DNA from 3 places in the Carboxydothermus ferrireducens DSM 11255 genome. Region 1 is predicted to be linked to each of the others. Evidence: predicted binding sites of a transcription regulator. Region 1 holds the regulator's gene; each other region holds the start of a gene.
What was found. Region 1 encodes ArgR, which controls arginine synthesis, uptake and breakdown. Its sites were predicted from a motif close to ANTGNATAAANATACA; they were not measured.
Positions count from the first base shown of each region.

Region 2: the regulator ArgR is predicted to act here: its motif matches at 6,119-6,134, upstream of CARFE_RS0100095 (basic amino acid ABC transporter substrate-binding protein).
Region 3: the regulator ArgR is predicted to act here: its motif matches at 6,024-6,039, upstream of argC (N-acetyl-gamma-glutamyl-phosphate reductase).

Region 1 covers NZ_ATYG01000011.1:42,941-51,009, reverse strand. The annotation lists gene steA (putative cytokinetic ring protein SteA) at 1-971, opposite strand, end outside; gene spo0A (sporulation transcription factor Spo0A) at 1,060-1,851, opposite strand; gene spoIVB (SpoIVB peptidase) at 1,794-3,131, opposite strand; gene recN (DNA repair protein RecN) at 3,248-4,906, opposite strand; gene argR (arginine repressor) at 4,915-5,367, opposite strand; gene CARFE_RS14300 (tRNA (mnm(5)s(2)U34)-methyltransferase) at 5,336-5,938, opposite strand; gene CARFE_RS0104730 (NAD(+)/NADH kinase) at 5,931-6,794, opposite strand; gene CARFE_RS0104725 (TlyA family RNA methyltransferase) at 6,877-7,677, opposite strand; gene dxs (1-deoxy-D-xylulose-5-phosphate synthase) at 7,674-8,069, opposite strand, start outside.
Region 2 covers NZ_ATYG01000001.1:9,703-17,771, forward strand. The annotation lists gene CARFE_RS13700 (YgaP family membrane protein) at 1-205, shown strand, start outside; gene CARFE_RS0100065 (DUF438 domain-containing protein) at 309-1,520, opposite strand; gene CARFE_RS0100070 (cytochrome b6) at 1,636-3,003, shown strand; gene tsaA (tRNA (N6-threonylcarbamoyladenosine(37)-N6)-methyltransferase TrmO) at 3,128-3,520, shown strand; gene CARFE_RS0100080 (SGNH/GDSL hydrolase family protein) at 3,521-4,066, shown strand; gene CARFE_RS0100085 (cation diffusion facilitator family transporter) at 4,194-5,105, shown strand; gene CARFE_RS0100090 (DMT family transporter) at 5,110-6,006, opposite strand; gene CARFE_RS0100095 (basic amino acid ABC transporter substrate-binding protein) at 6,182-7,000, shown strand; gene CARFE_RS0100100 (amino acid ABC transporter permease) at 7,015-7,701, shown strand; gene CARFE_RS0100105 (amino acid ABC transporter ATP-binding protein) at 7,688-8,069, shown strand, end outside.
Region 3 covers NZ_ATYG01000024.1:20,606-28,674, reverse strand. The annotation lists gene CARFE_RS0109655 (OPT family oligopeptide transporter) at 99-2,021, shown strand; gene amrA (AmmeMemoRadiSam system protein A) at 2,252-3,652, shown strand; gene amrS (AmmeMemoRadiSam system radical SAM enzyme) at 3,663-4,655, shown strand; gene CARFE_RS0109640 (MFS transporter) at 4,739-5,971, shown strand; gene argC (N-acetyl-gamma-glutamyl-phosphate reductase) at 6,084-7,097, shown strand; gene argJ (bifunctional glutamate N-acetyltransferase/amino-acid acetyltransferase ArgJ) at 7,110-8,069, shown strand, end outside.

The DNA of each region.
Region 1 (8,069 bases):
TTATTAACCCCTTTGGCATCCACAAGTTTAGCGCCCACAAGTAAGCGCACCAAAAAAGTACTCCCCATTCCTTTGCGCCCCTTCTCTAAAAAATCAAAAAGATTGGAATGGGTTCCCACCGCGACAATTAATTCCGCACCTTTTTCATACGCTAACAGCATGGCTATATCTTCCGATGTTCCCGGAGCTGGATAAATTTTAGCGTTAAGTCCCAAATCCCGAAGTCGTTTTAAACCAGGCGCTTCACCGTTCGGATAAGCATGGACGATAATTTCTGCCCCGCATTTTAACGTTTCATCGCTAACGCTATCCATATCTCCAATAATAATGTCCGGACAGTAACCCGCTTCCCTTAAAGCATCCGCCCCACCATCAACTCCAATTAAAACTGGTCTGACTTCATTTATATAGATGCGGATAGCTTTTAAATCCTCCTGATAATTATGGCCCCGAACCACAATCAGGGCGTGCCTTCCCCGAAAATCAGTTTTTATCGGCGGAGGCGGATACTGTCCTAAAACAAGCCCCGTCTCCTTTTGGGCATAATGTAAGGTATTTTCGATAAAGGCCAACATGGTTTCTCCTAAATTTTCCTTGGTAGCTTCCATTTTAGCTTTGATTTTTTCTTCATTTAAAACCGTGCCTTCGCCCAAAAACTCGTCATTTCTATAAATTTTCCCATCCCTAATAATTAAAAAATCGCCTTCGTTTAAAACCTCAAAAAGTTTTTGGGGAGCCTCATCAATAAGGATAATCCCATTTTGCACAAGTAAAAGCGGCCCAATGTTGGGGTATTTACCGCTAATGGATTGAGCGCAGTTAATAACTGCCTTTACCTTCTTTTCAATGAGGCCACGGGCCGCTACCTCATCAATATCCTGGTGGTCAATAACGGCTATTTGACCCGGTTTTAAGCGTTTTACTAAATTTTTCGTTTTTTTGTCTAAAAGGGCTACGCCCTTGATTTCCATTTGTTGCCACCCCAAGATACTTTTTTCCTTCCTATTATAGCACAGTAAAAAACGCCAGGAAACCTGGCGCTTACCGTAAAACTTATTATTAACTAACCTTGGCTTCTAAACGCAAGCGGTCGGCAATTATAGCAATAAACTCGGAATTAGTAGGTTTACCCCGTTCGACATCAATAGTATAACCAAAATACTTGTTAATTAACTCAATATTCCCTCGATCCCAGGCCAGTTCAATGGCATGGCGGATGGCCCTCTCTACACGGCTGGGAGTGGTATGATACTTTTGAGCAATCATGGGATATAACTCCTTGGTTATTGCCCCTAAAAGATTCACTTCTTTCGTAACCATTAAAATGGCGTCCCTTAAATAATGATAACCCTTAATATGGGCCGGTACACCCATTTCATGGATGATATTGGTTACCAATAACTCCAGATTTTTTGTTTTGGGTAATTGGGAGGAAAGAACGGAAGTTGTATTGGAAGCAGTTATTGGTTTGCTGGCAACCATACCCTGCGCTAACTGTCTTATGCGCGCAGCTAAAACCGAAAAATCAAAAGGTTTTAAAATATAATAATCAGCACCTAACTCCACCGCTTTTTGCGTTATTGATTCCTGGCCAAAAGCGGTGAGCAAAATTACTTTAGGTCTATCTTCAAATTCGGTAAGTTTTTCCAGCACGCCGATCCCGTCCAAATGGGGCATAATAATATCAAGAACTACAATATCAGGTTTTTGCTGGGCAATTACCTCTAACCCATCAACGCCATTATGGGCTATTCCAGCAAGGAAAAAATCTTCCTGCTGGTTTATAAATTCTTTTAAAAGCTCACAAAACTCCCGGTTGTCATCAATGATGACAATTCTAATTGGATCCACTTCCCCCGCCTCCTAATAATTTCCTTTTTATTGCCTAAAATACATTTCGACGGTATAAATCTTTTTCCTGCTATTGACAAAATATTTTTTTCCGAAAAATAGCGACAGTATTTTACAAAAGAAAAAGTAGAGTTAAGCACCCAAAAGTTATTACTATTATACACTTCTTTTAACATGTTTTCTATAAGAATACCGTAACCTTTGCTGCTATCACTTAAAAACACGTGGGTCACTACCCCTATAAACTTGCCTTCTTTAATTATCGGCGAACCGCTCATTCCCTGGACAATCCCGCCGGTTAGGCTTAACAGCCGGGGATCTTTTATCCTTAAGATTAAGTTTCGACCATCTTTTTGATACGGTCTCACTTTTTCGACATAAACGGTAAATTTCTCTATTTTTTCTCCCTTTACAACCGTATAAATTTCCGCAGGCCCAGGTTTGACTTCCTCCTTAAAAGCAATCGGTACCGGTTTTGGGAAATAAGGATTTATTATTTCCTGGCTTGCTTTGCCAAAAATCCCGAATCGGTTATTTAAATACACAGTGCCTACAATGTTTTTATGGATAAATTTTCCAATTTTTTCCCCCGGCTGTCCTCTTCGGCTGGGATAAATTGCTTGAATTTTGGCCTCGACAATTTTTCCCTGCTGTACCGGAAAAACTTTGCCGGTATCCGGATCAATAATAGTATGGCCAAGAGCCCCAAAGGTTTTGTCCTGCGGGTTATAGTAAGACAGGGTCCCCAGTCCTGCAATATTGTCACGAATAAATACGCCAATGCGCCAGCGTTTTTCCTCCTCACTATATACCGGATTTATTTCCCGCTTAAACGTTTCTTTTCCCCGTTTAATAGTTAAAGTAATTTTTTGTCCCCCCAGATGATTAATTAAATTTTTTAATTCAAATTCATGATTAACCGGAAGGTCGTTAACCTTAAAAATTAGGTCCCCTTCTTTGAGCTTTGCTTCCCGGGCTGGATTTATTTCGCCATCTTTGGTTTTTACGTCGGAAAAACCAACCACCATAACGCCAGGGGTTTTAAGATAAACCCCTATACTTTGCCCTCCGGGTACAAGATATTTTATGGGAATCTTTTTTTCGGAATTTTCTTTAATGGTGATTAAGCCCAATAATTTTACTTCAAGACAATTTTCTTTAGCTTTTGCCAGATTTGGTTGTTCCGGAAGGCTACTTAATTGTAAACAGGTGCTTATAACTCCTAACAGTAAAATAAAGACAATTATCAGCCATTTATTACGATATTTTTCTTTTATCAATGGATATCACCCCATTTCATCGAGTTTTTTTGTTAATTTTATTTTTTCTCTTGTTTTCGTCGTTATGTTGTTATTTTTCTGGAGTGATATCCAAAAAAAAATAGCGGTAATAACCGCTATTTTCCTTTTTTGAGAATTTTTTCAGCCATTTCTAAATTTAATGCTTCTATTTCCTTTTCGCCCAGCATTCGGGCAATTTCCCATTTTCTTTCCTCAAAAGTTAGTTTTTTCACCCGTGTTTCCGTACGTTCCTCGCTCACTACCTTTTCCACAACAAAATGGGTATCGGCAAAACCGGCTATAATAGGGGAATGGGTAACTAAGAGTACCTGGTGATTTGACGATAACTTTTTTAATTTTTCGCCAACCACTTCGATAATACTACCCCCAAGACCGGATTCAATCTCGTCAAAAATGAGAGTTTCATGCTCGTCTACCTGGTTAAAGTACAGCTTAAAGGACAGTAACAGACGGGATAACTCTCCCCCAGAGGCAATTCTGGCCAGGGGTTTTAAATCTTCACCGGGATTGGGAAGAAAATAAAACTGAATAGCTTCATCCCCGCGCGGACCGGGGGATGCGTCGGTAAAAACAACTTTTATTTGAGCATGCGGCATTAAAAGCTCTCTTAAATGCTGCGCAATGCTTTCTTCGAGCTTTACCGCAAGCTTTCTTCGATATTCTTTAACCAGGGAATTTATTTTATAATAGTTTTCCCGCAATTTTACGGCCTTTTCCTGATAAAAAGCTTTATTTTCTTCAATTTCGCTTAAATTTTGGTATTCTTGCCGCGCCTTTTCCAAAAAATTCAAAACATCCTTCAGGGTAGGCCCGTACTTTTTCTTTAATAACTCGTAACGATAGAGCCTTTCTTCAACCTCATCGGGATTAACGGATTGATTCTCCATATCGTCCAAGTAAGTTTTTAGATCCAAAGCCGCTTCTTCTAAAAGAAGGGTAGCTTCCTCGACTTTTTTTGAAATTTCCTCGGTAAAAGCGTCAAAACGGGCCGCCTCTTTTAAATCCTTGATGATTCTTCCCAACCGGTCAACAATTCCCGGTTCATTTTCGCCGTAAATTTCCCGATAGGCATTACCAATAAGTCCATAAAGCTTTTCCTGGTTTAAAAGCCTATTATGTAAAAGCTTGAGCTGTTCTTCTTCTTCAAAAGAAGGGTTGATTTTTTCTATTTCATTAATGCAAAACTTTAAATAATCGATTCTTTTTAACCGCTCCATTTCCTGGGAAGTTATTTCCTCGTACTGTTTTTCCGCCTCCACCCACGCTTCATAGGCCTCTTTTAGCTGTTTACACCACCGCTGAAATTCCTCATTACCCGTACGGTCTAAAAGCTTTAAGTGGTAAGAAGGAGCAAGAAGCATTTGCTGCTCATGCTGGGTCATAACATCAATTAACCCCAAAGTCACTTCCCGGTATAACGTTAACGGAACCACTGTGCCGTTAATCCGGGCAACCGACTTACCGTCCGCCGCAATTTCCCGGGAAAAAATGTTCACCTCATCGGCAGGCAAACCGTACTCCCGAAGTTTCCGGCAAAGCTTTTCCGACTCAAAGGTTGCGGTTAAAAGGGCTTTACCCGTCCCTTTTCTCACCATATCCCCGCGGGCTTTCTGTCCTAAAAGTAAAAGTAACGCATCAATTAGCATCGACTTTCCGGCCCCGGTTTCACCGGTAAGAACATTTAAGCCCGGAGTAAATTCCATATTTACCCGCTCAATTAACCCAAAATTCTCCACCGTCAAAGCTAAAAGCATATCATCACCTAAGTCAAAAATTCGTCAAATCTCGCTAAGATTTTGGGAACCTGTTCCCGATCCCGAGCAATTATTAAAATAGTATCATCCCCGGCAATAGTCCCAAGAATTTCCGGAAATGCTACCTGGTCAATAGCACTGGCTACTCCCTGGGCTGCACCGGGTAAGGTCTTAATAACTATGAGGTTTTCACTTTGGTCATAACTGCTTACCGCATCGGCAAAAAGTCTTTTTAAACGTTCAATAGACGCAGCGGATACAGTTTTTTGCGGCAGAGCATACCGATAGCTGTCCTTTTGAAAGGGAATTTTAACCAAGCCCAGTTCCTTTATGTCCCGACTAACGGTAGCCTGAGTTACATCGAAACCGGCCTCTTTTAAAGCTTCCGCTAACTCTTCCTGGGTTCTTATTACTTTCTGTTCTACAAGTTCAAGAATTTTTTTCTGACGGCGAATTTTCAACCGTACTCCTCCTTTTCCCAATTATATAAAGCTTAGGATAAGTTTGTGGTCGATTTAAAAATTCATGCTTAATCACATACCCTTCGCGGTCGGGAATTCTTTGCGAAAACTCCTCTATCACCATCCTTTCCTCCTCCCCGCCCGCATGGCCCACATACACGGTAACCGTTATTATTCCTCCGGGAAGTAATAACTTGTAACATTCGGCAAGGCCGGTGATAGTGGTAGACGGTTTTGTAACTATGCTTTTATCTCCTCCGGGAAGATAGCCTAAATTAAAAACCGCAGCTTTTATGGGAACCCGAACATACTCTAAAACCTTTTCGTGGGAATCCAAGATGAAAACTGCTCTTTCGGCTACACCGGCTTCCTTAAGCTTTTGTTCCGTTATTTTCAGCGCTTGTTCCTGAATGTCAAAAGCATAAACTTTACCGTTTTCCCCTACCCGGTGAGCTAAAAACAATGTATCGTTACCATTGCCGGCGGTCGCATCAACGGCAACATCTCCAGCTTGCACGACTTCCTGCAGGTATAAATGGACGAGGCCGGTAATTTTCTCTAAATTAATCATGGTAACGATTGGCCTCCCGCATCTTCTCTCTTAAAAGCTGATAGAAACTACGATTTTTAAGTTTAATAAATTTTGCCTGGTAAGGAGCTTTTTTAATAATAATTTCATCTCCCGGTTTAATCCCAAACCCCTGCTGTCCATCAACGGTTAGCATACTGCTTTCCAATGCGGTCTTAACCACAATTCTTATTTCTTTATCATCCGCCACCACCAGGGAACGGGCGGCAAGAGTGTGCGGACAAATCGGGGTAATAATAAAAGCTTTGACCTCGGGATCGAGGATAGCTCCTCCCGCCGAGAGGGAATAAGCAGTAGACCCGGTGGGAGTTGCCACAATTACCCCATCCGCCGCATATTCGGTTATGTACTGTTCATCAACAAACACTGCAAAGTTGATAATCCGGGCAAAAGCACCTTTGGTTAACACTCCATCATTTAAACCATAAAAAACTGCAACTTCCTGATTGGCACGCCTGACCCTGGCTTCAAGCATAGTACGATCTTCTACAAGGTATTCCCCTGCCCTGATTTTTTGCAGTCCAAAATCTATTTCCTGGGGGTCAAGTTCACTTAAATAACCCAGTTGACCCAAATTTATTCCCAAGATGGGTATTGCTTTAGGAGCAAAATAGCGGGTAGCACATAAAATCGTCCCATCGCCCCCTAAAACCAGAACCAGATCAATTTTTTCGGTTTTTTCATCGATTTCCGCTATTTCAACTATACCGCATTCTCCCGAAACAAGGTAGCGGTTTTTCAGCAAAAAATCGTAATCCCGGGCCTTTTCCATTATTTTTTCCAATAAAATGGGCCCAAGTTTTTTATCTTTATTCACCGCAACACCGATCGTTTTCAAAGTAGCCAACCTCCGCTATTTTAATTCTCGCAAACCTCCCTTAATTCCTCCTTTATACTTAAAAAGCAGGGATAACCCCTGCTTATTTATTAAAACGTAAAAAAGCCTCCGTTACAACCCGGTCAACATCAATTTTAACCTTTTCTTTAGTATTGTCGGTCGAAAGATAGAGTAAATATTCAATGTTTCCTTCGGGGCCGGTAATAGGAGAATAGGTAAGCCCCAAAGGTTGAAACCCAAGCCCTTCGGCATACTCTAAAAGATTTTTCACCACTTCCCGGTGGGTATCGGGATCCCTCACAACCCCTTTTTTACCCACCTTTTCTCGTCCGGCCTCAAACTGCGGTTTTATTAACACCACCGCTTCTCCCCGGGGCGCCAAAATTTCCTTAATTTTCGGCAGCACTAACTTTAATGAAATAAAAGAAACATCACAGGTAGCAAAGCCAGGTTTTTCCGGTAAATTATCCACAGAAAAGTAGCGAATATTCGTCCTTTCAAAAACGACTACCCTGGGATCCTGCCGCAGTTTAAGACTTAACTGACCGTAGCCAACATCCACTGCATAAACGGTATTTGCTCCATATTGCAAAGCACAATCGGTAAAGCCGCCGGTGGAAGCCCCAATGTCAATGACAATTTTCCCCTGAAGATTTATCTTAAATTCTTCTAAAGCTTTTTCCAACTTATAACCGCCCCGGCTGACATATTTTAAACCCTGCCCTAAAATTCTAATGGGTGAATCTTCCGTTACCATCGTGCCGGGCTTGGTAACTTTTTGTTCTCCCACTAAAACTTCACCGGCCATAATTAGGGCCCGGGCTTTTTCCCGGCTATGGACCAATCCCTTTTCCACCATTAAAACATCAAGCCTTTTTTTCATAGCTTACTTAAGATCTCCCGAAACTTTAAATAAAGCTTTTCTTCCGTTAAGCCGTAAAGGTTTAAAATTTCCTCCACCTTACCATGAGGAGGAAACTCGTCAGCTATTCCTAAATTAACCACCTTTGTTCCAATTCCCCTAAAGGAGAAATATTCATTTACCGCCGAACCAAAACCTCCAGCAACAACATTTTCTTCAACGGTAATAACCGGTTTATGTAAGCTACCAACTTCCTCTAAAAGCTTATAATCCAAAGGTTTTACAAACCGGGCATCGATAACAGTTAAAGATATACCTTCGTTCTCAAGTTTTTGGGCGGCTTTTAAAGCATAGTTTAGCGGGCGTCCAACTCCGATAACAACTCCATCGCTGCCTTCTTTTAAAATTTCCGC
Region 2 (8,069 bases), on a different contig from region 1:
TTTACGCAGTTCCATGGGAGCAATGCTTCTGGGGTTAGGTATCGTAAACAAATCAAAAAGTCTAATTTGTGTAGGAGCTATGGAGCTGGCCACGGGGATCACCCGCTGGTGTCCGGTGTTTGAGCTTTTTGGAATAAATACGGCCGAAGAAGATTTTTATTTTGAAGAGGATGAAGAAGAAATTTCTATTCCGTCGCCTAGTTAAACGCCTAAATAAGGGACGGTTCTGTAATTTGCGTTTTAACGCCTAATTTAAGAACCGTCCCTTTTTAGTGCTATAAACGCAAATAGTGGAACGGACTTTAAAATTATTCCATTATCCTTTTTTCACCGGAAATCGCCTGCAACGGCTTGATATCCTGGGTAACTTCCAAGACCCCCATAAACTCTCCTTTTTCATCCCTAACAGCAATATAACGGATCAAAACATATTTTCCTTGATAGTGAATCCAGAAATCTTCAAAATCTTTGCGCCCGGATTTTAAATCGTCCACTAACTTTTCTACAATATGGACGCTGGCCGGGGGATGGCAGTTTTCAACCCTTCGGCCAATAATGGTTTTGGGTCGGACGAAAACCCTCTCCTTACTTTCGGAAAAGTATTTTACGATGCCATCTTTGTCCACAAAAGTTATGTCTACCGGCAGGTGGTTAAAGATTAAACCTATTTCTTTTTGGGTTAAAAGACCGGTACTAAACTTTATATAACCTTCCTTTGTTATTTCCTGGTTCTTTACTGAAATTTCCCGCTTTGGTTTCCACCCGGTTTGCGGTTCAATTAAACAATAACCTATTTCATCGCTTTGTTCGTAAATTGCCCACCATTCGTCTTCGGATAGAGTTTCGAGACACATGGGAAATAAGATTTTTTCTTCCTTAAAAATCATTTCTTCAATTTTTGCCAAAACAGCTTCGGTTTTTTTCAGAAGCTCTGCTTTTTTGTCTGGATCGTAATGTAATGCTAAAAGGCGGGCTTCCTTTAACGCTGCCCGGATTTCATCATCAACTCCCCACATAACTTTGGGTGGCCCCATGATGTTGTGCTTTTCTAAAAAAGGAAAGAGGAGGTTTTCTTTCCGGCTGTAATGTTTATCTAAATCGTAAAGGAGGTTTAATTTTGCGGTAAGTTCTAATGAGATGTTTTTTTCTTCGCCGGCGGTGGTTGCTTTAAATTTTGCTAAAATTTCCCTTATTTCCTCGATGAGCTTTTCCACCGCGCGGTTTTCTTCTTTAAAGGTATAAACCGGATGGCCGGGCTGGGTTTCCGGGGCAGGTTGTTCTTCTAAGGATTCTTTAAAGACTGCGGCGTGAACGTCGCAGAGCCGTTGAACTTCTTCCACAGGTAAGCCTTCCTGTATCAGCATTTGTTCAATTAAGGTTATTTCGGTAGGAGCAACATCTTTTATAATCTCATCAAAACGCTCTTTTACTTCTTCTACCGTTTTGCCCCGGTGTAAATCTAAAATAATTTCCTTAATGGCTTTTTTTCTAAACTCCCGGTTGTTAATAAGTTCACTCATAAAAACCCCTCCTTTTTAATTCTGTCTTTAGTTTATCCCAGATTTTTCTACTTAACAGTGATATATTTAACAATTTTTGCATAAATTTTTACAGGATTTTTTAGGAGGTGAGAGTTTGAAAGTTCGCTATGTACCTTTAAGGCCAAACAAAAACTTGGAAATAGCGGGGAAAATTTTTCTTTTAATTGGTCTCATTTATTTACTATTTTTAGTTTTTTCCTGGGGGTATGTTAAGGTAGATAAAATTTTGCGGGACAAAAGCTTTTCCGAAATTATGAAGGAAGAAAAGGCCAATAAACCAAAAATTATGGCCAAGCAGCGAAAACTTTTAGAAGAAAGGTATAATCTTACCCCAAAAACTACAACCGAAGTAACCATGAGCGGGGGAAAACCGCTTCCGGTAGGACCTACTGCTAAACTAAAAAATGGTCTTACTTTTGAAGATTTAGCCAGTATGTCTCCCGAAGAAATTAAAGAAAAAGGTGTCTTTCCCTATTTGCCGTTACCCCACCCCCACCCTCAGAACGGCGGGATGGTTTTTCCACCGGTGCAGACTAAGATTCACCCGGAGTTAGTGCGCTTTGACGTTGATTTCGATTTACCCGATGCCTTTTTACCGGAATTTCCTCCGCCTCTATATCTTACCACCCATCCCGAATTGGGGGATGTATCCAAAGGAAAAGAAATTACCTTGGATAACTATTACGAACTTTTTAAAGATATTTTAACTCCGGTGCAATTAGAAGGCCTCAGGCTTCTTTTAACCAAGTTTCCCCAGCAGCAGTTTAACGCTACTGATGACCGGAAAAGTGAAAAACCAAGCCTTGGGGTGTCGTGCTTTGATTGTCACGTCAACAGCCATACTACCGGACAATTCCATTTAAATCCGGATAATCGCCCTCAAGAAACCCGTTTTCGAATTGATACGGTGAGTTTAAGGGGCACCCATATTCAACAATTATTTGGTTCTAAACGCTCCATTCGTTCGGTAGAAGATTTTTGTGAATTTGAGCAGCGGTCAGCTTATTTTGACGGTGATCATACTTTGGCGGCCAAAAAAGGAATAAACCCGCTTTCCCGGGAGCAGGTAATGCATATGGCCCAGTTTATCAATATCATTGATTTTCCGCCGGCACCCAAATTAAATCGTTATGGCAGGCTTAACCCGGCCAAAGCTACCGAAAAGGAACTTTTAGGAGAAAAAATCTTTTTTGGCAAAGGTAAATGCGGCTACTGCCATCCGGCACCGTACTATACCGACCAGTTAATGCACGATTTAAAGGTGGAGCGCTTTTACCAGGGTCGGCCGGAAGGGCCCATCAAAACTTTTACCTTAAGAGGACTTAAAGATTCACCGCCTTATTTTCACGATGGCCGCCTGTTAACCATTGAAGATACGGTAGAATTTTTTAATCTTGTCCTGGAATTAAAACTTACCCGGGAAGAAAAGGAAGCGCTCGTTGCGTTCCTACGCCAGCTTTAAAACTAAACGCCAAATTTGGGGACGGTTCTTTTTTTAGGCGTATAAACGCAAATATAAGAACCGTCCCTTTTTGCTTTATCTTTTTGCGGAAGTGGTGTATTTTAGGGGTAGGGGGTGTAAAAAGGTGGAGATAGTGCTGCGGCCGATTGGCTACGTGCGTAACAGCTTTAATTCCAAAGAAAAAATGGATTACGATGAGGATATTTCGGAAATTGTAGTCTATGAGGAATTTGTTCCGGGGCTTTACAGGATTGAAGACGAAGAGTACATAACTATTATTTTTTATTTTCATTTAAGCAATGAAGAAAAACTCATTACTGTTAGAAGAGACGGCAAGGAAACGGGGGTTTTTGCCTCGAGAAGTCCCAATCGTCCCAATCATTTAGGGATTGCCACCGGAAGGCTTTTAAAACGGGAAGGAAATGTCTTAACTGTAAAGGGAATTGACTGCTTAAACCAAACACCAGTTTTGGACATTAAGCCTAAAAGCCGGAAATTTGACGGGGTGGATGGGTAAATGGTGGAGTTTGTTTTTCTCGGAGATTCTTTAACTTACGGTTTTCCTTATGGACCTACCGCTTCCTGGGTAAATCTTAGTGCAGAAAAACTTGGAGTAAGTTTTCTTAATCTCGGAGTTTGCGGGGATACTTTAGAGGATATGAAGGAAAGATTTAAAAGAGAGCGGATTTTAGGTAATACCCTCGTACTTTTAGGGGGTACCAATGATATATACGTTAATCGTCCGACCTCAGAAATCTTACAGGATGCCCGGGAGATAATAACTGTAGCGAAAGAAAGAAATTTTTCTGCCATCGTATTAGCTTCTCCTCTGCCGGTTCTGGAAGAAGAGTGGGCTGATGAAAGATTAAAGATACTTGGAAAAAAATACCGGGAAATAGCCGGTGAATTGGGGGTAAAATATTTAGATTTTTACGAACCGTTTAAAAAGCTTTTAAAAAATAATCCGGGAGTTTTAATAGATGGTCTTCACCCCTCCCGGGAGGGTTACCGGTTTATGGCTCAAATCTTTTTGAGCTTTTTGGGTATTGAAAATGATTTTTAGTCTAAATTACTCAAAAAAAAGCAAAAATTAAAAATAAGTTAAAAAAGCTAATAAATCCTTGCTAACAGTCACTTTTTCCTGCAAAAATAATATATAATAATAAAAAAGTTTGCGGGAGTGTTTGGCTTTGAACGATAAAAAAGTTTCCTGGGCAAGACTTTCGATTATCTCCAATACTCTTTTGGTGCTTTTTAAGATAGTTGTCGGCTTTTTTACCGGTTCAGTAAGTATTATCGCCGAGGGCTTACATTCGGGAGTGGATTTATTGGCTTCCATCATTACCTTTTTTTCCGTGAAAGTTGCCAGTCGACCGGCGGATGTTCGGCACCCTTACGGCCATGGTAAAGTGGAAAATATTGCCGGAACAATTGAAGGGCTTTTAATTTTTTTAGGAGCGGTATTAATAATAAAAGAAGCTTTACCCAAGTTTTGGCATCCGGAAATGCCCGAAAGCCTTGGCTGGGGCATGGGAGTCATGGCAGTTTCATCTTTGGTTAATTTTTTTATTTCCCAAACTTTATTAAAAATTGCCAAAGAAACCGATTCTCCAGCCTTAGAAGCGGATGGCTGGCACTTAAGGACCGATGTTTATACCTCTGCGGGTGTGTTGTTGGGTCTACTTTTAATCAAACTTACGGGTATAACTTACTTTGACCCCATTTTGGCTTTGATTGTAGCCGGTATGATTTTAAAAGCAGCTTATGAGATTACCTTTGAAGGCTTTGCCAACATGGTTGATACGGCATTGCCGGAAAAGGAGATTGCTTTAATTAAAGATTCCATTGCCAATTACGGCGAAAAGTTTCTGGAGTTTCACAAGTTACGGGCTCGGAAAAGTGGCTCGGAGCGGTTTATTGATTTGCATTTGGTGGTACCGGAGAAGCTGTCGGTAAAAGAAGTTCATGACCTTTGCAATAAAATTGAGCGGGATATAGAAGAAAAGCTACCCAATTCGCACGTCTTAATTCATGCCGAGCCCTGCCAGAAAGAACAGCGCCAATGTGAAGATTGTCCTTATTGTTCCGAAAAAAAAAGCTAACCGCTCAAAGGTTAGCTTTTTTTTCATCTTTGGCTTTTGGCCAGTACTGGTCTAAAAACTCGGCGGTAAGCATTCCCGCTAAGATGAAGAATGCACCAATTCCTTGCTTTGCCACTAAACTTTCTCCGCCAAAAAGGACGGCAAAAAGCAAGGCAAAGACCGGCTCTAAGGTAAAGATGAGGGCTACGTGAGAAGCGCTGGTAAACTGCTGGGCTTTGGATTGAACTAAAAAAGCAAGGACGGTAGCAAAAATAGCGGTAAAAACAATTGCATAGTAAACTTCGTTAGGGTAGGATTTAAAAGGCTCTTCCAGCCACAGAGCCGCGGGCAGGCTTAAAACTCCTACGGTAGCAATTTGCCCGAGAGTTAACGAAGTTGCGGAAAAATTAGGAGAAAAACGCTCCACCGAAACAATTTGCATACTGAAAAATAATGCTCCGGCTAAAGTTAAAAGGTCTCCTGTATTAAAGCCGGCTTTAAAGTCAAAGGACATTATAAATAATCCCAAAAAAGATAATCCGGTACCGAAGATGACCCCTGGGGTTACCGGTTTTTTATTTAAAATACTGCTTAAAACCGGTACCATAACCACGGCCAGGCCGGTAATAAAACCGCTATTAGCTGCGGAAGTGTATTTTAAGCCGATGGTTTGTAAGATATAGCCAAGCCAGAGAAAAAAGCCGGCAATACTGCCGAAAAAAACTCCTTTTGGCGAGAAGCCTTCTTTTTGTAAAAGTAATGGTAAAAGGAAAAAAGTGCTAAGGAGGAAGCGAAAAGATAGAAAGGAAAAAGGTTCAATATTGGCCAAAATATTTTTAATAATGACAAAAGTTGTTCCCCAGAAAGCGGTGACTGCGATTAAACTTATATCGGCCAAGAGTTGTTTGGTTTTTAGCTCCATAATTTCCCTCCATTTTTTTAAGTACCTTTATATTATACAAAACAATTAATCGTTTGGAGAAGAACGAAGAAATAATCAGAAAATTTTAACATTGACTAATTGTACTAAACAATTTATAATTATTCAAAGGTTGATTCTTTAATATACTAAAGGGTATTAAAGGAGGAATTTTTAAATGAAAAAATTTGGAGCTTTGTTCTTGGTTGTCGTTTTAACCTTGGGGCTTATCCTGACAGCCTGTGGCAACAAGCAGGCGGAGCAAACAAACAGCGCCCAAAACCAGGAGCAGAAGCAGGAGCAAAAACAAAAAATTGTAGTGGCTTCCGATACTTCTTACGCTCCTTTTGAGTTTCAGGATCCTTCTACCGGAAAATATGTAGGTTTTGATATGGACTTAATTCAGGCAATTGGCGAAGCGGTTGGCTTTGAAGTGGAAATTAAAAGTATGAACTTTGATGGAGTTTTAACTTCGGTGCAAAGTGGTACGGTTGATGCGGCTATTTCCGCCATTTCGATTACCGATAAGCGCAAAGAAGTTATGAATTTTAGCGAACCGTATTACGATTCGGGTTTGGCCATTGTGGTAAAAGGTGACAACAACACCATTAAAGGTATTGATGATTTAAAAGGGAAAAGGGTAGCAGTGCAAATTGCCACTACCGGTGCCGATTATGCCAACGAGTTAAAAGCTAAAGGCATTGTGAAAGAGGTAAAAACCTTTAATACTCTTCCCGATGCTTTAATGGAACTTAGGAACAACGGTGTTGATGCGGTAATTAACGACTGGCCGGTTAATGCCTACTATATTAAGCAAAGCTTTTCCGATTTAAAAATGGTGGGGGATAAGTTAACCGGAGAATCGTATGGTATCGCTGTTCCCAAGTCCAAACCGGAAATTTTAGCCAAAATTAACGAAGGCTTAAAGAAAGTGAAAGAGTCGGGTAAGTACGCCGAAATTTACGAAAAGTGGTTTGGAGAAAAACCAAAGAACTAATTGAGGTGGCTTAAGTGGAACTAAAATGGTCGGTAGTAATTGAATCTTTACCTTTATTAGCAGAAGGTGCTTTAGTAACGCTTAAAATAACGGTTATTGCAGTTACGTTGGGGAGTATAATCGGTTTATTTGCGGGGCTTATGCGCATTGCGCGTAACCCCCTTTTAAAATTTATAGCTCGGGTTTATGTGGATTTTATCCGGGGGACACCTTTATTAGTGCAAATATTTATTATTTATTACGGTTTTCCCCAGCTCTGGGCAGCACTTACCGGTGGCCAGCCTCATGCTATTTCACCCTGGGCAGCGGCTATTGCCTCCACCAGTATTAACAGCGGGGCGTATGTGGCAGAGATTTTCCGGGCGGGAATCCAATCGATAGACCGGGGACAGATGGAAGCAGCCCGCTCTTTAGGGATGACTTACGGACAGGCAATGCGGTACGTTATTTTGCCCCAGGCGTTTAAGCGGGTAATACCGCCGCTGGGTAACGAATTTATAGCTATGCTTAAAGATACCTCACTATTATCGGTGATTGGTTTTGAAGAGCTTGCGCGCCGCGGAGCTTTAATAATTGGTTATAATGCCCGGGCTTTTGAAGTGTGGTTTGCTGTGGCAGTTTTATACCTGATTATGACCCTCCTGATTTCCCAGTTGGTGAGCTATACCGAAAGGAGGCTTAAAACCGGTGATCACCATTAAAAACCTTCACAAAAAATTTGGCAAGCTTCACGTTTTAAAAGGCGTAACCACTCACATTAAAGAACGGGAAGTAGTGGTGATCATAGGGCCTTCCGGTTCGGGGAAAAGTACCCTGTTAAGGTGCATTAACCTTTTAGAAACTCCCACTTCCGGCGAAGTGTGGGTGGATGGTTTTAACCTTACTGACCCCAAGACCGATATTAATAAAGTTCGTACGGAAGTGGGGATGGTGTTTCAGCGGTTTAACCTTTTTCCCCATAAAACAGCTTTAGAAAACATTACCCTGGCCCCCATTAAGGTGCGGGGCATGAAAAAAGATGAAGCGGAAGCGATTGCTTATGACCTTTTGAAAAAAGTGGGGCTTTCCG
Region 3 (8,069 bases), on a different contig from region 1:
TACATACAAAAATTGCAGGATGGCGAGCCACGGCAGGAGTAAAAAATTAATGCTTGGTTTAAACTAACAAAAAACATTGAAAAACGGAGGTAAGAGTTGTGGAAAAGAAAGGTTTATCCCACACTGCGTACGGTGGTATTCCGGGAGACCAGTATGAGCCTTATGTTCCACCTACTACAAGGCTTCCGGAAATGACCGTTGTCTCACTTATCATGGGTATTTTACTGGCCTTATTATTTGGTGCTACCAATACTTATTTGGGACTTAAGGTTGGTATGACTGTTTCAGCCTCAATCCCCGGGGCGGTTATTGGAACGGCAATTATCCGGGGACTTTTAAGGAAGCAAAATATTTTAGAAACTAACATTATTCAGGCAATTGGTTCCGCCGGGGAAAGTATTGCCAGCGGCGTAATGTTTACTTTACCGGCATTAATTATTTGGGGGTTTAAAGACCAGTTTACTTTGGCCAAGATTGCAGTGGTGGCAACCCTTGGTACGATTCTCGGGGTTTTATTTGTGGTACCTTTAAGAAAGAATCTAACTGTGGACGAGCACGGTATCCTTCCTTATCCCGAAGGTATGGCCACCGCAGAAGTGCTGGTAGCGGGGCAGGTTGGTGGCCAATCGGCTTCCGGGATTTTATGGGGAGGTTTAATTGGCGGTATTTATAAACTATTATCCGGAGCTTTTGGCCTTTTTAAAGAAGAAATCGAATGGAATATTCCGGGATTTAAAAACGGAGTTTTTGGCTTCGATATTTTAGCCTCTCTAATGGGTGTTGGCTTTATTGTAGGTTTAGAAATTGGTCTTTACATGTTTGCGGGGGGATTACTGGCCTGGTTTGTTTTAATTCCGCTTATTTCTTACTTTGGAGCCGGTGTACCTAACCCCATTTTCCCGAGTACCGTACCCATTGCCCAAATGGATGCCTGGGCCATTTGGTCCAAGTATATCCGCTATATCGGTGCCGGGGCGGTGGCTGCGGGAGGTTTTATCAGCCTTGGCCGGTCCCTTCCCATGATTATTAACTCTTTTAAAGCTGCTATGGGAGGATTGGCAAAAGGCCAAAGTGGTGAGCAAAAGCGGACCAACCAAGATATTAGCGTAGTGGCTATTTTCTTCGGGGTTTTAGGGGTCTTCATCACAGCTCTTATAGTTCCCCAGATGAAAGTTACCTGGATGGGTGCCCTTTCCATTGTGCTCTTTGGCTTTTTCTTTGCAGCAGTTTCGGCGCGGATTGCCGGTTTGGTTGGGGTATCTAACTTGCCTGTTTCCGGCATGACCATAGCAGCCCTTCTGGCCAGCACCCTCTTATTAAAGGCAATTGGTATAGTGGGAACAAAGGGTATGATTGCGGCGATTACCACCGGCGCAACAATTTGCGTAGCTATTTCTATTGCCGGAAGCTTGGCTCAGAACTTAAAAACAGGATACATTATTGGCGCTACTCCCAAATACGTCCAGATTGGCGTCTTAATTGGTGGTATTGCCAGCACTATCGTTGTTGGCTGGGTAATCTTAATGTTGAACCAGGCTTACGGCCTTGGGACCGATAAAATACCCGCACCTCAGGCAACCCTCATGTCGATGGTGGTAAAAGGGGTCATGACCGGAACCCTTCCCTGGGCACTGGTTTTGTCGGGAGTAGTGATTGGGATCATTTTAGCGGTATTAAAGCTCCCTATTTTACCGGTAGCTATTGGTCTCTACTTGCCGTTACACCTTAGCACCGGTGTTCTGGCAGGTGGGGTTATCCGCTGGTTTATTGATCGGGCTTTCTCCGGAGAAACTTTAAAAGAAAAAGTGGAAAAAGGCATCTTATTTTCTTCCGGTTTAATAGCCGGCGATGCGCTGATGGGAATAGTCATTGCCTTTTTAGCCTATAAAGGCCTTTCGGAAAAAGTTGCCATCTTTTCTAAGCTACCAATAGCAGGTAACCCCTGGTGGGGCCTGGTCATGTTTGTGGTCTTGGGGTTAATTTTATATCGCTACGTTGCAGGCAATAAAAAAGAAGCATAAGGAAAGTTCAGGGAGGCTGTCGCAATAGACAGCCTTCTTTATTTTATTTTTGGCTAAAATTACATATAATAAAATTTAAGAAAACTTTTATGGAGTGGTGATATGCCGAACCTTTGTTTGTCCTGTGTTTGCTTTGATTGTGCCGAATACGGCAGTTGCGAACTGTGTGAGGGATATTGCCAGGAACCAAAGGATTATTGCCTCAAGGAATTAGAGTGGGAGGATTAATTATGCATAATCTTTATGGAATTGTAGCTCCGCACCCGCCGATAATTATCCCGGAAATTGGGCGGGGAGAAGAAAAGACTTGTGAAAAAACTATAAGCGCTTTAAAGGAACTAAGCGAAAAAGTAAAAAATATAAATCCGGAAACATTAATAGTAATTTCTCCCCATGCTCCGCTTTTCAGCGATGTGGTCGCGGTTAATATTAATGAGAAGCTGAACGGAAATTTCGGAAGTTTTGGTGCACCCCATATCACCTTTTCCTACCAAAATGATCTCGAATTGGTTCAAGCTTTACTTACAGCAGCTAAGCAAGAAGGGCTGGCGGTTGCCGGGATTGATGAGAGCCTGGCTCGAGCAGTGCGGGTTCCCGCTTCTCTCGACCACGGAACAATGGTACCGCTTTATTATTTAGATCCGGAGCAAAAGTATAAACTTGTCGTGATAAGCCAGGGGCTTATACCTTTTTCCGAGATTTACCGTTTGGGCACAATAATTAGAGAAGTAGCTGCAGAACTTAAGCGCAAAATTGTTATCATAGCATCGGGGGATTTATCTCACCGTTTAACTTTGGATGCCCCAGCTGGTTACGATCCTTCAGGGCGTTACTTTGACCGGCTGATGGTAGATATTTTTACCCGTGGTGACCCTTGGGAACTTTTAACTATTGATAAAAGCTTTGCCGAGCAAGCAGGAGAGTGCGGTCTTCGTTCCTTTATTATGTTATTTGGTGCTTTTGAAGGATATCAGGTAAGAAGCAGGGTGCTTAGCTACGAAGGGCCTTTTGGGGTCGGTTATATGGTGGCGGAAGTCGAAGCCCGGGGGGAAGATAAAGAGCGCTACTTTTATCCCAAATTAATTGCCAAAAAACAGGAGGAAATAAAAAAGCGCCGGGAAAAGGAGTCTCCCTATGTGCGGCTTGCCCGGGAGGCTTTAGAAACTTACGTACGTACCGGTAAAACCATAACTCCGCCGGATCCACTACCGGAGATTTTTAAGCGGAAAGCGGGGGTCTTTGTTTCCATTAAAAAAGACGGAGAACTGCGGGGATGTATCGGTACGATAGCGCCTGCCACCGAAAACCTGGCAGAAGAGATTATCAGAAACAGTTTGGAAGCCGGACTAAATGATCCGCGATTTGAGCCGGTGGAAGAACACGAATTGGATGAACTCACCTACTCGGTGGATATTCTTTATCCTCCCGAAGAAGTTAGGGATTTATCGGAATTAGATCCCAAAAAATACGGAGTGATAGTTTCTAAAGGATTTCGTCGCGGGCTATTACTTCCCAATTTAGAAGGCGTGGATACGGTAGAAAAACAGCTTGCAATTGCCAAAAGAAAAGCAGGGATAGCGCCGGACGAGCCGGTGAAAATTGAAAGGTTTTTGGTAGAGCGGTATTTTTAGAGGTGGCCTTATGAAAGAAGCTGTTTTTTACGAGGTAATATGGGATTCTTTAGTTCAATGCCGTCTTTGTCCGCACCGTTGCCGCATAGCAGACGGTAAAAGCGGGCGCTGTCGGGTGAGAAAGAACGTAAACGGGCGTTTATTTACCTTAAATTACGGCCAAATAACCGCTTTAAACATCGATCCCATTGAAAAAAAGCCCCTATACCATTTTTATCCAGGAAGTAGTATCCTTTCCGTAGGAACTTTTGGCTGTAATTTTCGTTGCGGTTTTTGTCAAAACTATGAAATATCCCAAATTGCCGAAACCGGTGAAAAACTTCTACCGGAAGATTTGGTAAAACTTGCTCAAAGATATAAATCTCAAGAAATGATTGGGGTCGCTTATACTTATTCGGAGCCCGTAGTCTGGTATGAATACATAGAGGCTTCAGCTCCTTTAATTAAAGAGCTTGGTTTTAAAACCGTTTTGGTAACTAACGGTTTTATCAATAAAGAACCTTTAAAAAAAATTTTACCTTTTATTGATGCCCTTAATATCGACTTAAAAGGGATAACCGAGGAGTATTACCGTGATATTTGTCAGGGGAGCGTTACTCCGGTTTTAGAGGCTATTGAAACATCCAAAGCTTTTGGAGCCCATGTGGAAATTACCACGTTGCTCGTTCCAGGGCTTAATGATGCGCCCGAACAGATTGAGGAATTGGCAAAGTTTTTAGCAAATTTGGACCGGGATATTCCTTTGCACTTTTCCCGGTACTTTCCGCGTTATAAGTTTAACTTACCGCCTACCCCGGTGGAAAGTTTAATCCGGGCCCGGGAGATAGCAGGGAAATATCTAAACTACGTTTACCTTGGCAATTTGCCCGATGCTTCCAATGATACTTTTTGTCCTCATTGTGGGGCATTATTAATTCGGCGGGATTATTTTGGGGTGGATACTCCTGGACTTTCAGGAGATACCTGCCGGCAATGTAAAAATAAAGTTAAAATTATTCTTTAGGGAAGGATTTTTTATGGATAAAGTTGTATTAATTAATAATAAACTTTGATTATATGAAAAACTTTACAACGTTGGAGTAGACTATGAAGGAACAGTCTTTGATTAAATCCTTTATTACTGCAGGAAAAAGTGCAAAAAAATTTTTAATATCCCAGCTATTTGTGAATTTTGGTTATGGTGTTTACCAGGTGTTATTTAATTTATACTTAAAGCAACTGGGCCTGGGGATGGATGTTGCTGGTCAGGTGGTGGCAGCAAGTTCTTTGGCCCAGGCGTTATTTATGATTCCGGCGGGTTATATCGGCGACCGGTATGGACGGCGCCGCTTTATTTTCTGGGGAAGTTTTGTTGCTGGAATAATGCTTATTTTCCAAGGAATCTTTGAAAAACCCGGATTAATTATTTTGGCGGCTTTTCTTTTTGGGTTGGGATTTTCGGTATTAGTGGTAAATGGTGTGCCTTATTTATCAGAAGTTTCCCTACCGGGAGAAGAAGTAAAATTAATAGGGCTTCACTATTCTTCAATTATGATCGCCTCAATGCTCGGCAATTTTGCAGGCGGAATGTTATCCGACCTTTTATCCGGAATGCTATCCCTTAAAGCCAGCTACCGGGCCTCGCTAATTTCAGGGGCTTTAATTTTTTTGGCGGGAAATTTATTTTTAACCCATCTGGAAAAGGGTCGCAAGTTAGAGATAAAAGATGATTTTTGGGCAACAATTAAAGGAATATCTGCGGATACTGAAGAATTTTCAGTGTTTAGAACAATTTTTATTTTTTCGCTTTTAATTGGTACCGGCTCGGGTCTCTTTATGCCCTATTTAAACCTGTATTTTGCAAACCGTTTTGGAGTTTCCAATACTTTTATTGGTCTCATTTTAGCCGGAGCCCAGGGGTTAACATCTTTAGCTATGGTAATGGGAACTAAAGCTTCCCGCAGGTTTGGTTTGGTGCGGGCGTTTGTTTTCTTTAACCTAATATCCTTACCGTTTGCCGTTTATTTGGGATATGTGCCCTACCTATCTTGGGCGGTACTTGTGTTACTAACGCGCCACGCTTTAATGAATGCGGGGACTCCCTTGTTTCAAGCATTAAACGTGTTGATAGTGGATCCGTCCCGGAAGGGACTTATTTTAAGTTTAAATCAAGCTACTTTTTCTTTGGGCTGGGCCATTGGGGGACCTATTAGTACGATTTTTTACCGGCTTGGCGGTTATCCGTTAATTTTTTGGGTGGTAGCAATATTGTATTGTTTGGGTACGCTTTGGTATTATTTTGAGTTTAAGAAATATTCGTACCTTGGGAAAGCGAGTTAAGGGAAAGGATTATTCCGGAAAGAAACTTTCCGGAATTTTTTTTAGCAAAAATATTGCATAAATATACAAAAGTATGTAATATTATAAATATATCGGAAAAGGAGGGGCAGCTTTGAAAGTTGCAGTGGTTGGTGCTACCGGTTATACCGGTGCTGAACTGATCAGGTTATTATCTATGCATCCGGAAGTTACCGGGCTCTTCCTCTTTAGCCGGGGAGAAGAGGTGGAAGTGGAGAAGCATTTTCTCGGCCTTGGTTTCGCCGGCAAGGTGAAGCCTTTAGAAGAACTTTCAGGCTTTAATCCTGATTTTGCTTTTTTAGCTTTACCTCACGGAGAGAGTGGCCGTTATGCTCAAGAATTAATCCGACGAGGGGTCCGGGTTATCGATTTGTCGGCGGATTTTCGCCTTCCTCTGGAAGTTTACGATAAATGGTACGGGCCGCATCCGGCTCCCGAGCTTTTGGAAATAGCAGTATATGGTCTTTCGGAATATTTTTGCGAAAAAATAAAAACTGCCAGGCTTATAGCCAATCCAGGCTGCTATCCGACGGCGTTTTTGCTGGCGGTTCTTCCTTTAGCCGAAAAGGATTTGCTTCAAGGTGTGATCATCAGCGATATGAAGTCGGGGGTTACGGGTGCAGGAAGATCGGCTAAAAGGGAGATGCTTTTCGGGGAAGTAGCGGAAAACTTTCGCCCTTACGGAGTTGGGGGTAAACACCGGCATCTGCCGGAAATGGAAAATTTCTTAAATATGTTTGCCAGAGGCTTAAGAGTTATTTTTACCCCCCATCTGGTTCCTATGAAACGGGGGATTTTAGGGACTATTTATCTGAATCTTACTACGGATTTTTCTTTGGAAGAGTTAAGAAAGATTTACCTGGCAAAATACCAGGACAAACCTTTTATAAAAATCCTTCCGGACGGCCAGTTACCGGAAACCCGGGCGGTTTACGGAACCAATAATGCCTTAATTGCCGTTAATAAGGAGCCGGGAGGAATGGTTATCGTGACCGTTGCCATTGACAACCTGGGCAAGGGGGCTGCGGGGCAGGCGGTGCAAAATATGAATTTGATGGCCGGACTTGACGAAACCTGCGGACTTAAAAATACGGGAATTTACTTTTAGGAGGGAGTTAAAATGAAGAAAATTCAAGGTGGAGTTACCGCACCCGAAGGTTTTTTGGCGGCCGGGGTTCATGCGGGGATAAAAAAGAGCAAAAAAGATGTAGCGGTGATTTTTTCCGAAAAACCGGCGGTAGGGGCTGCGGTTTTCACGACCAATAAAGTGAAGGCAGCACCAATACTTTTATCTATGGAAAATATCAAAGACCAGCTTATTTCAGCCATTGTAGTCAATAGCGGCAATGCCAACGCCTGTACTGGCGAAGAGGGAATGCTGGCCGCCCGCCAGATGCTTGATGAAACAGGAAAATGCCTGGGAATACCTATTTCGCAGGTACTGGTAGCTTCTACCGGGGTAATCGGCGTGCCGCTTCCTGTTAATAAGGTGCTTAATGGAATAAGGATGGCCTGCCAGGCTTTATCTAAAGAGGGAAGCGGAGCTGCGGCGGAAGCGATTATGACCACCGATACGGTTCCCAAAGAAATTGCGGTAGAATTTGAAGTTTACGGGAAGACGGTGAAGGTCGGTGGTATAGCTAAAGGTTCAGGAATGATTCACCCTAACATGGCGACAATGCTGGCGTTTATTACCACCGATATTGGTATGGAAAAAGAGCTTTTACAGGAAACATTGCGGGAAGTGGTAGACGAAAGCTTTAATATGATTTCGGTGGATGGCGATTCCAGTACCAACGATATGGTGGCGGTTTTAGCCAATGGACTTTCTGGAGTCTGGGTAGAAAGTAAAGAGGAAGAAGCTTACTTAAAATTTAAGAATGCTCTGGAATACGTGGCAATTTATTTGGCAAAAGCTATTGCCCGGGACGGGGAAGGAGCGACCCGGCTTATCGAGGTACGGGTGGTTAACGCTGAAAGCCTTCAGAAAGCCCGGAAAATTGCGCGAACAGTTACCTCTTCTAACCTCTTTAAAGCAGCGGTTTTTGGGGAAGATGCTAACTGGGGGCGGATAATTACT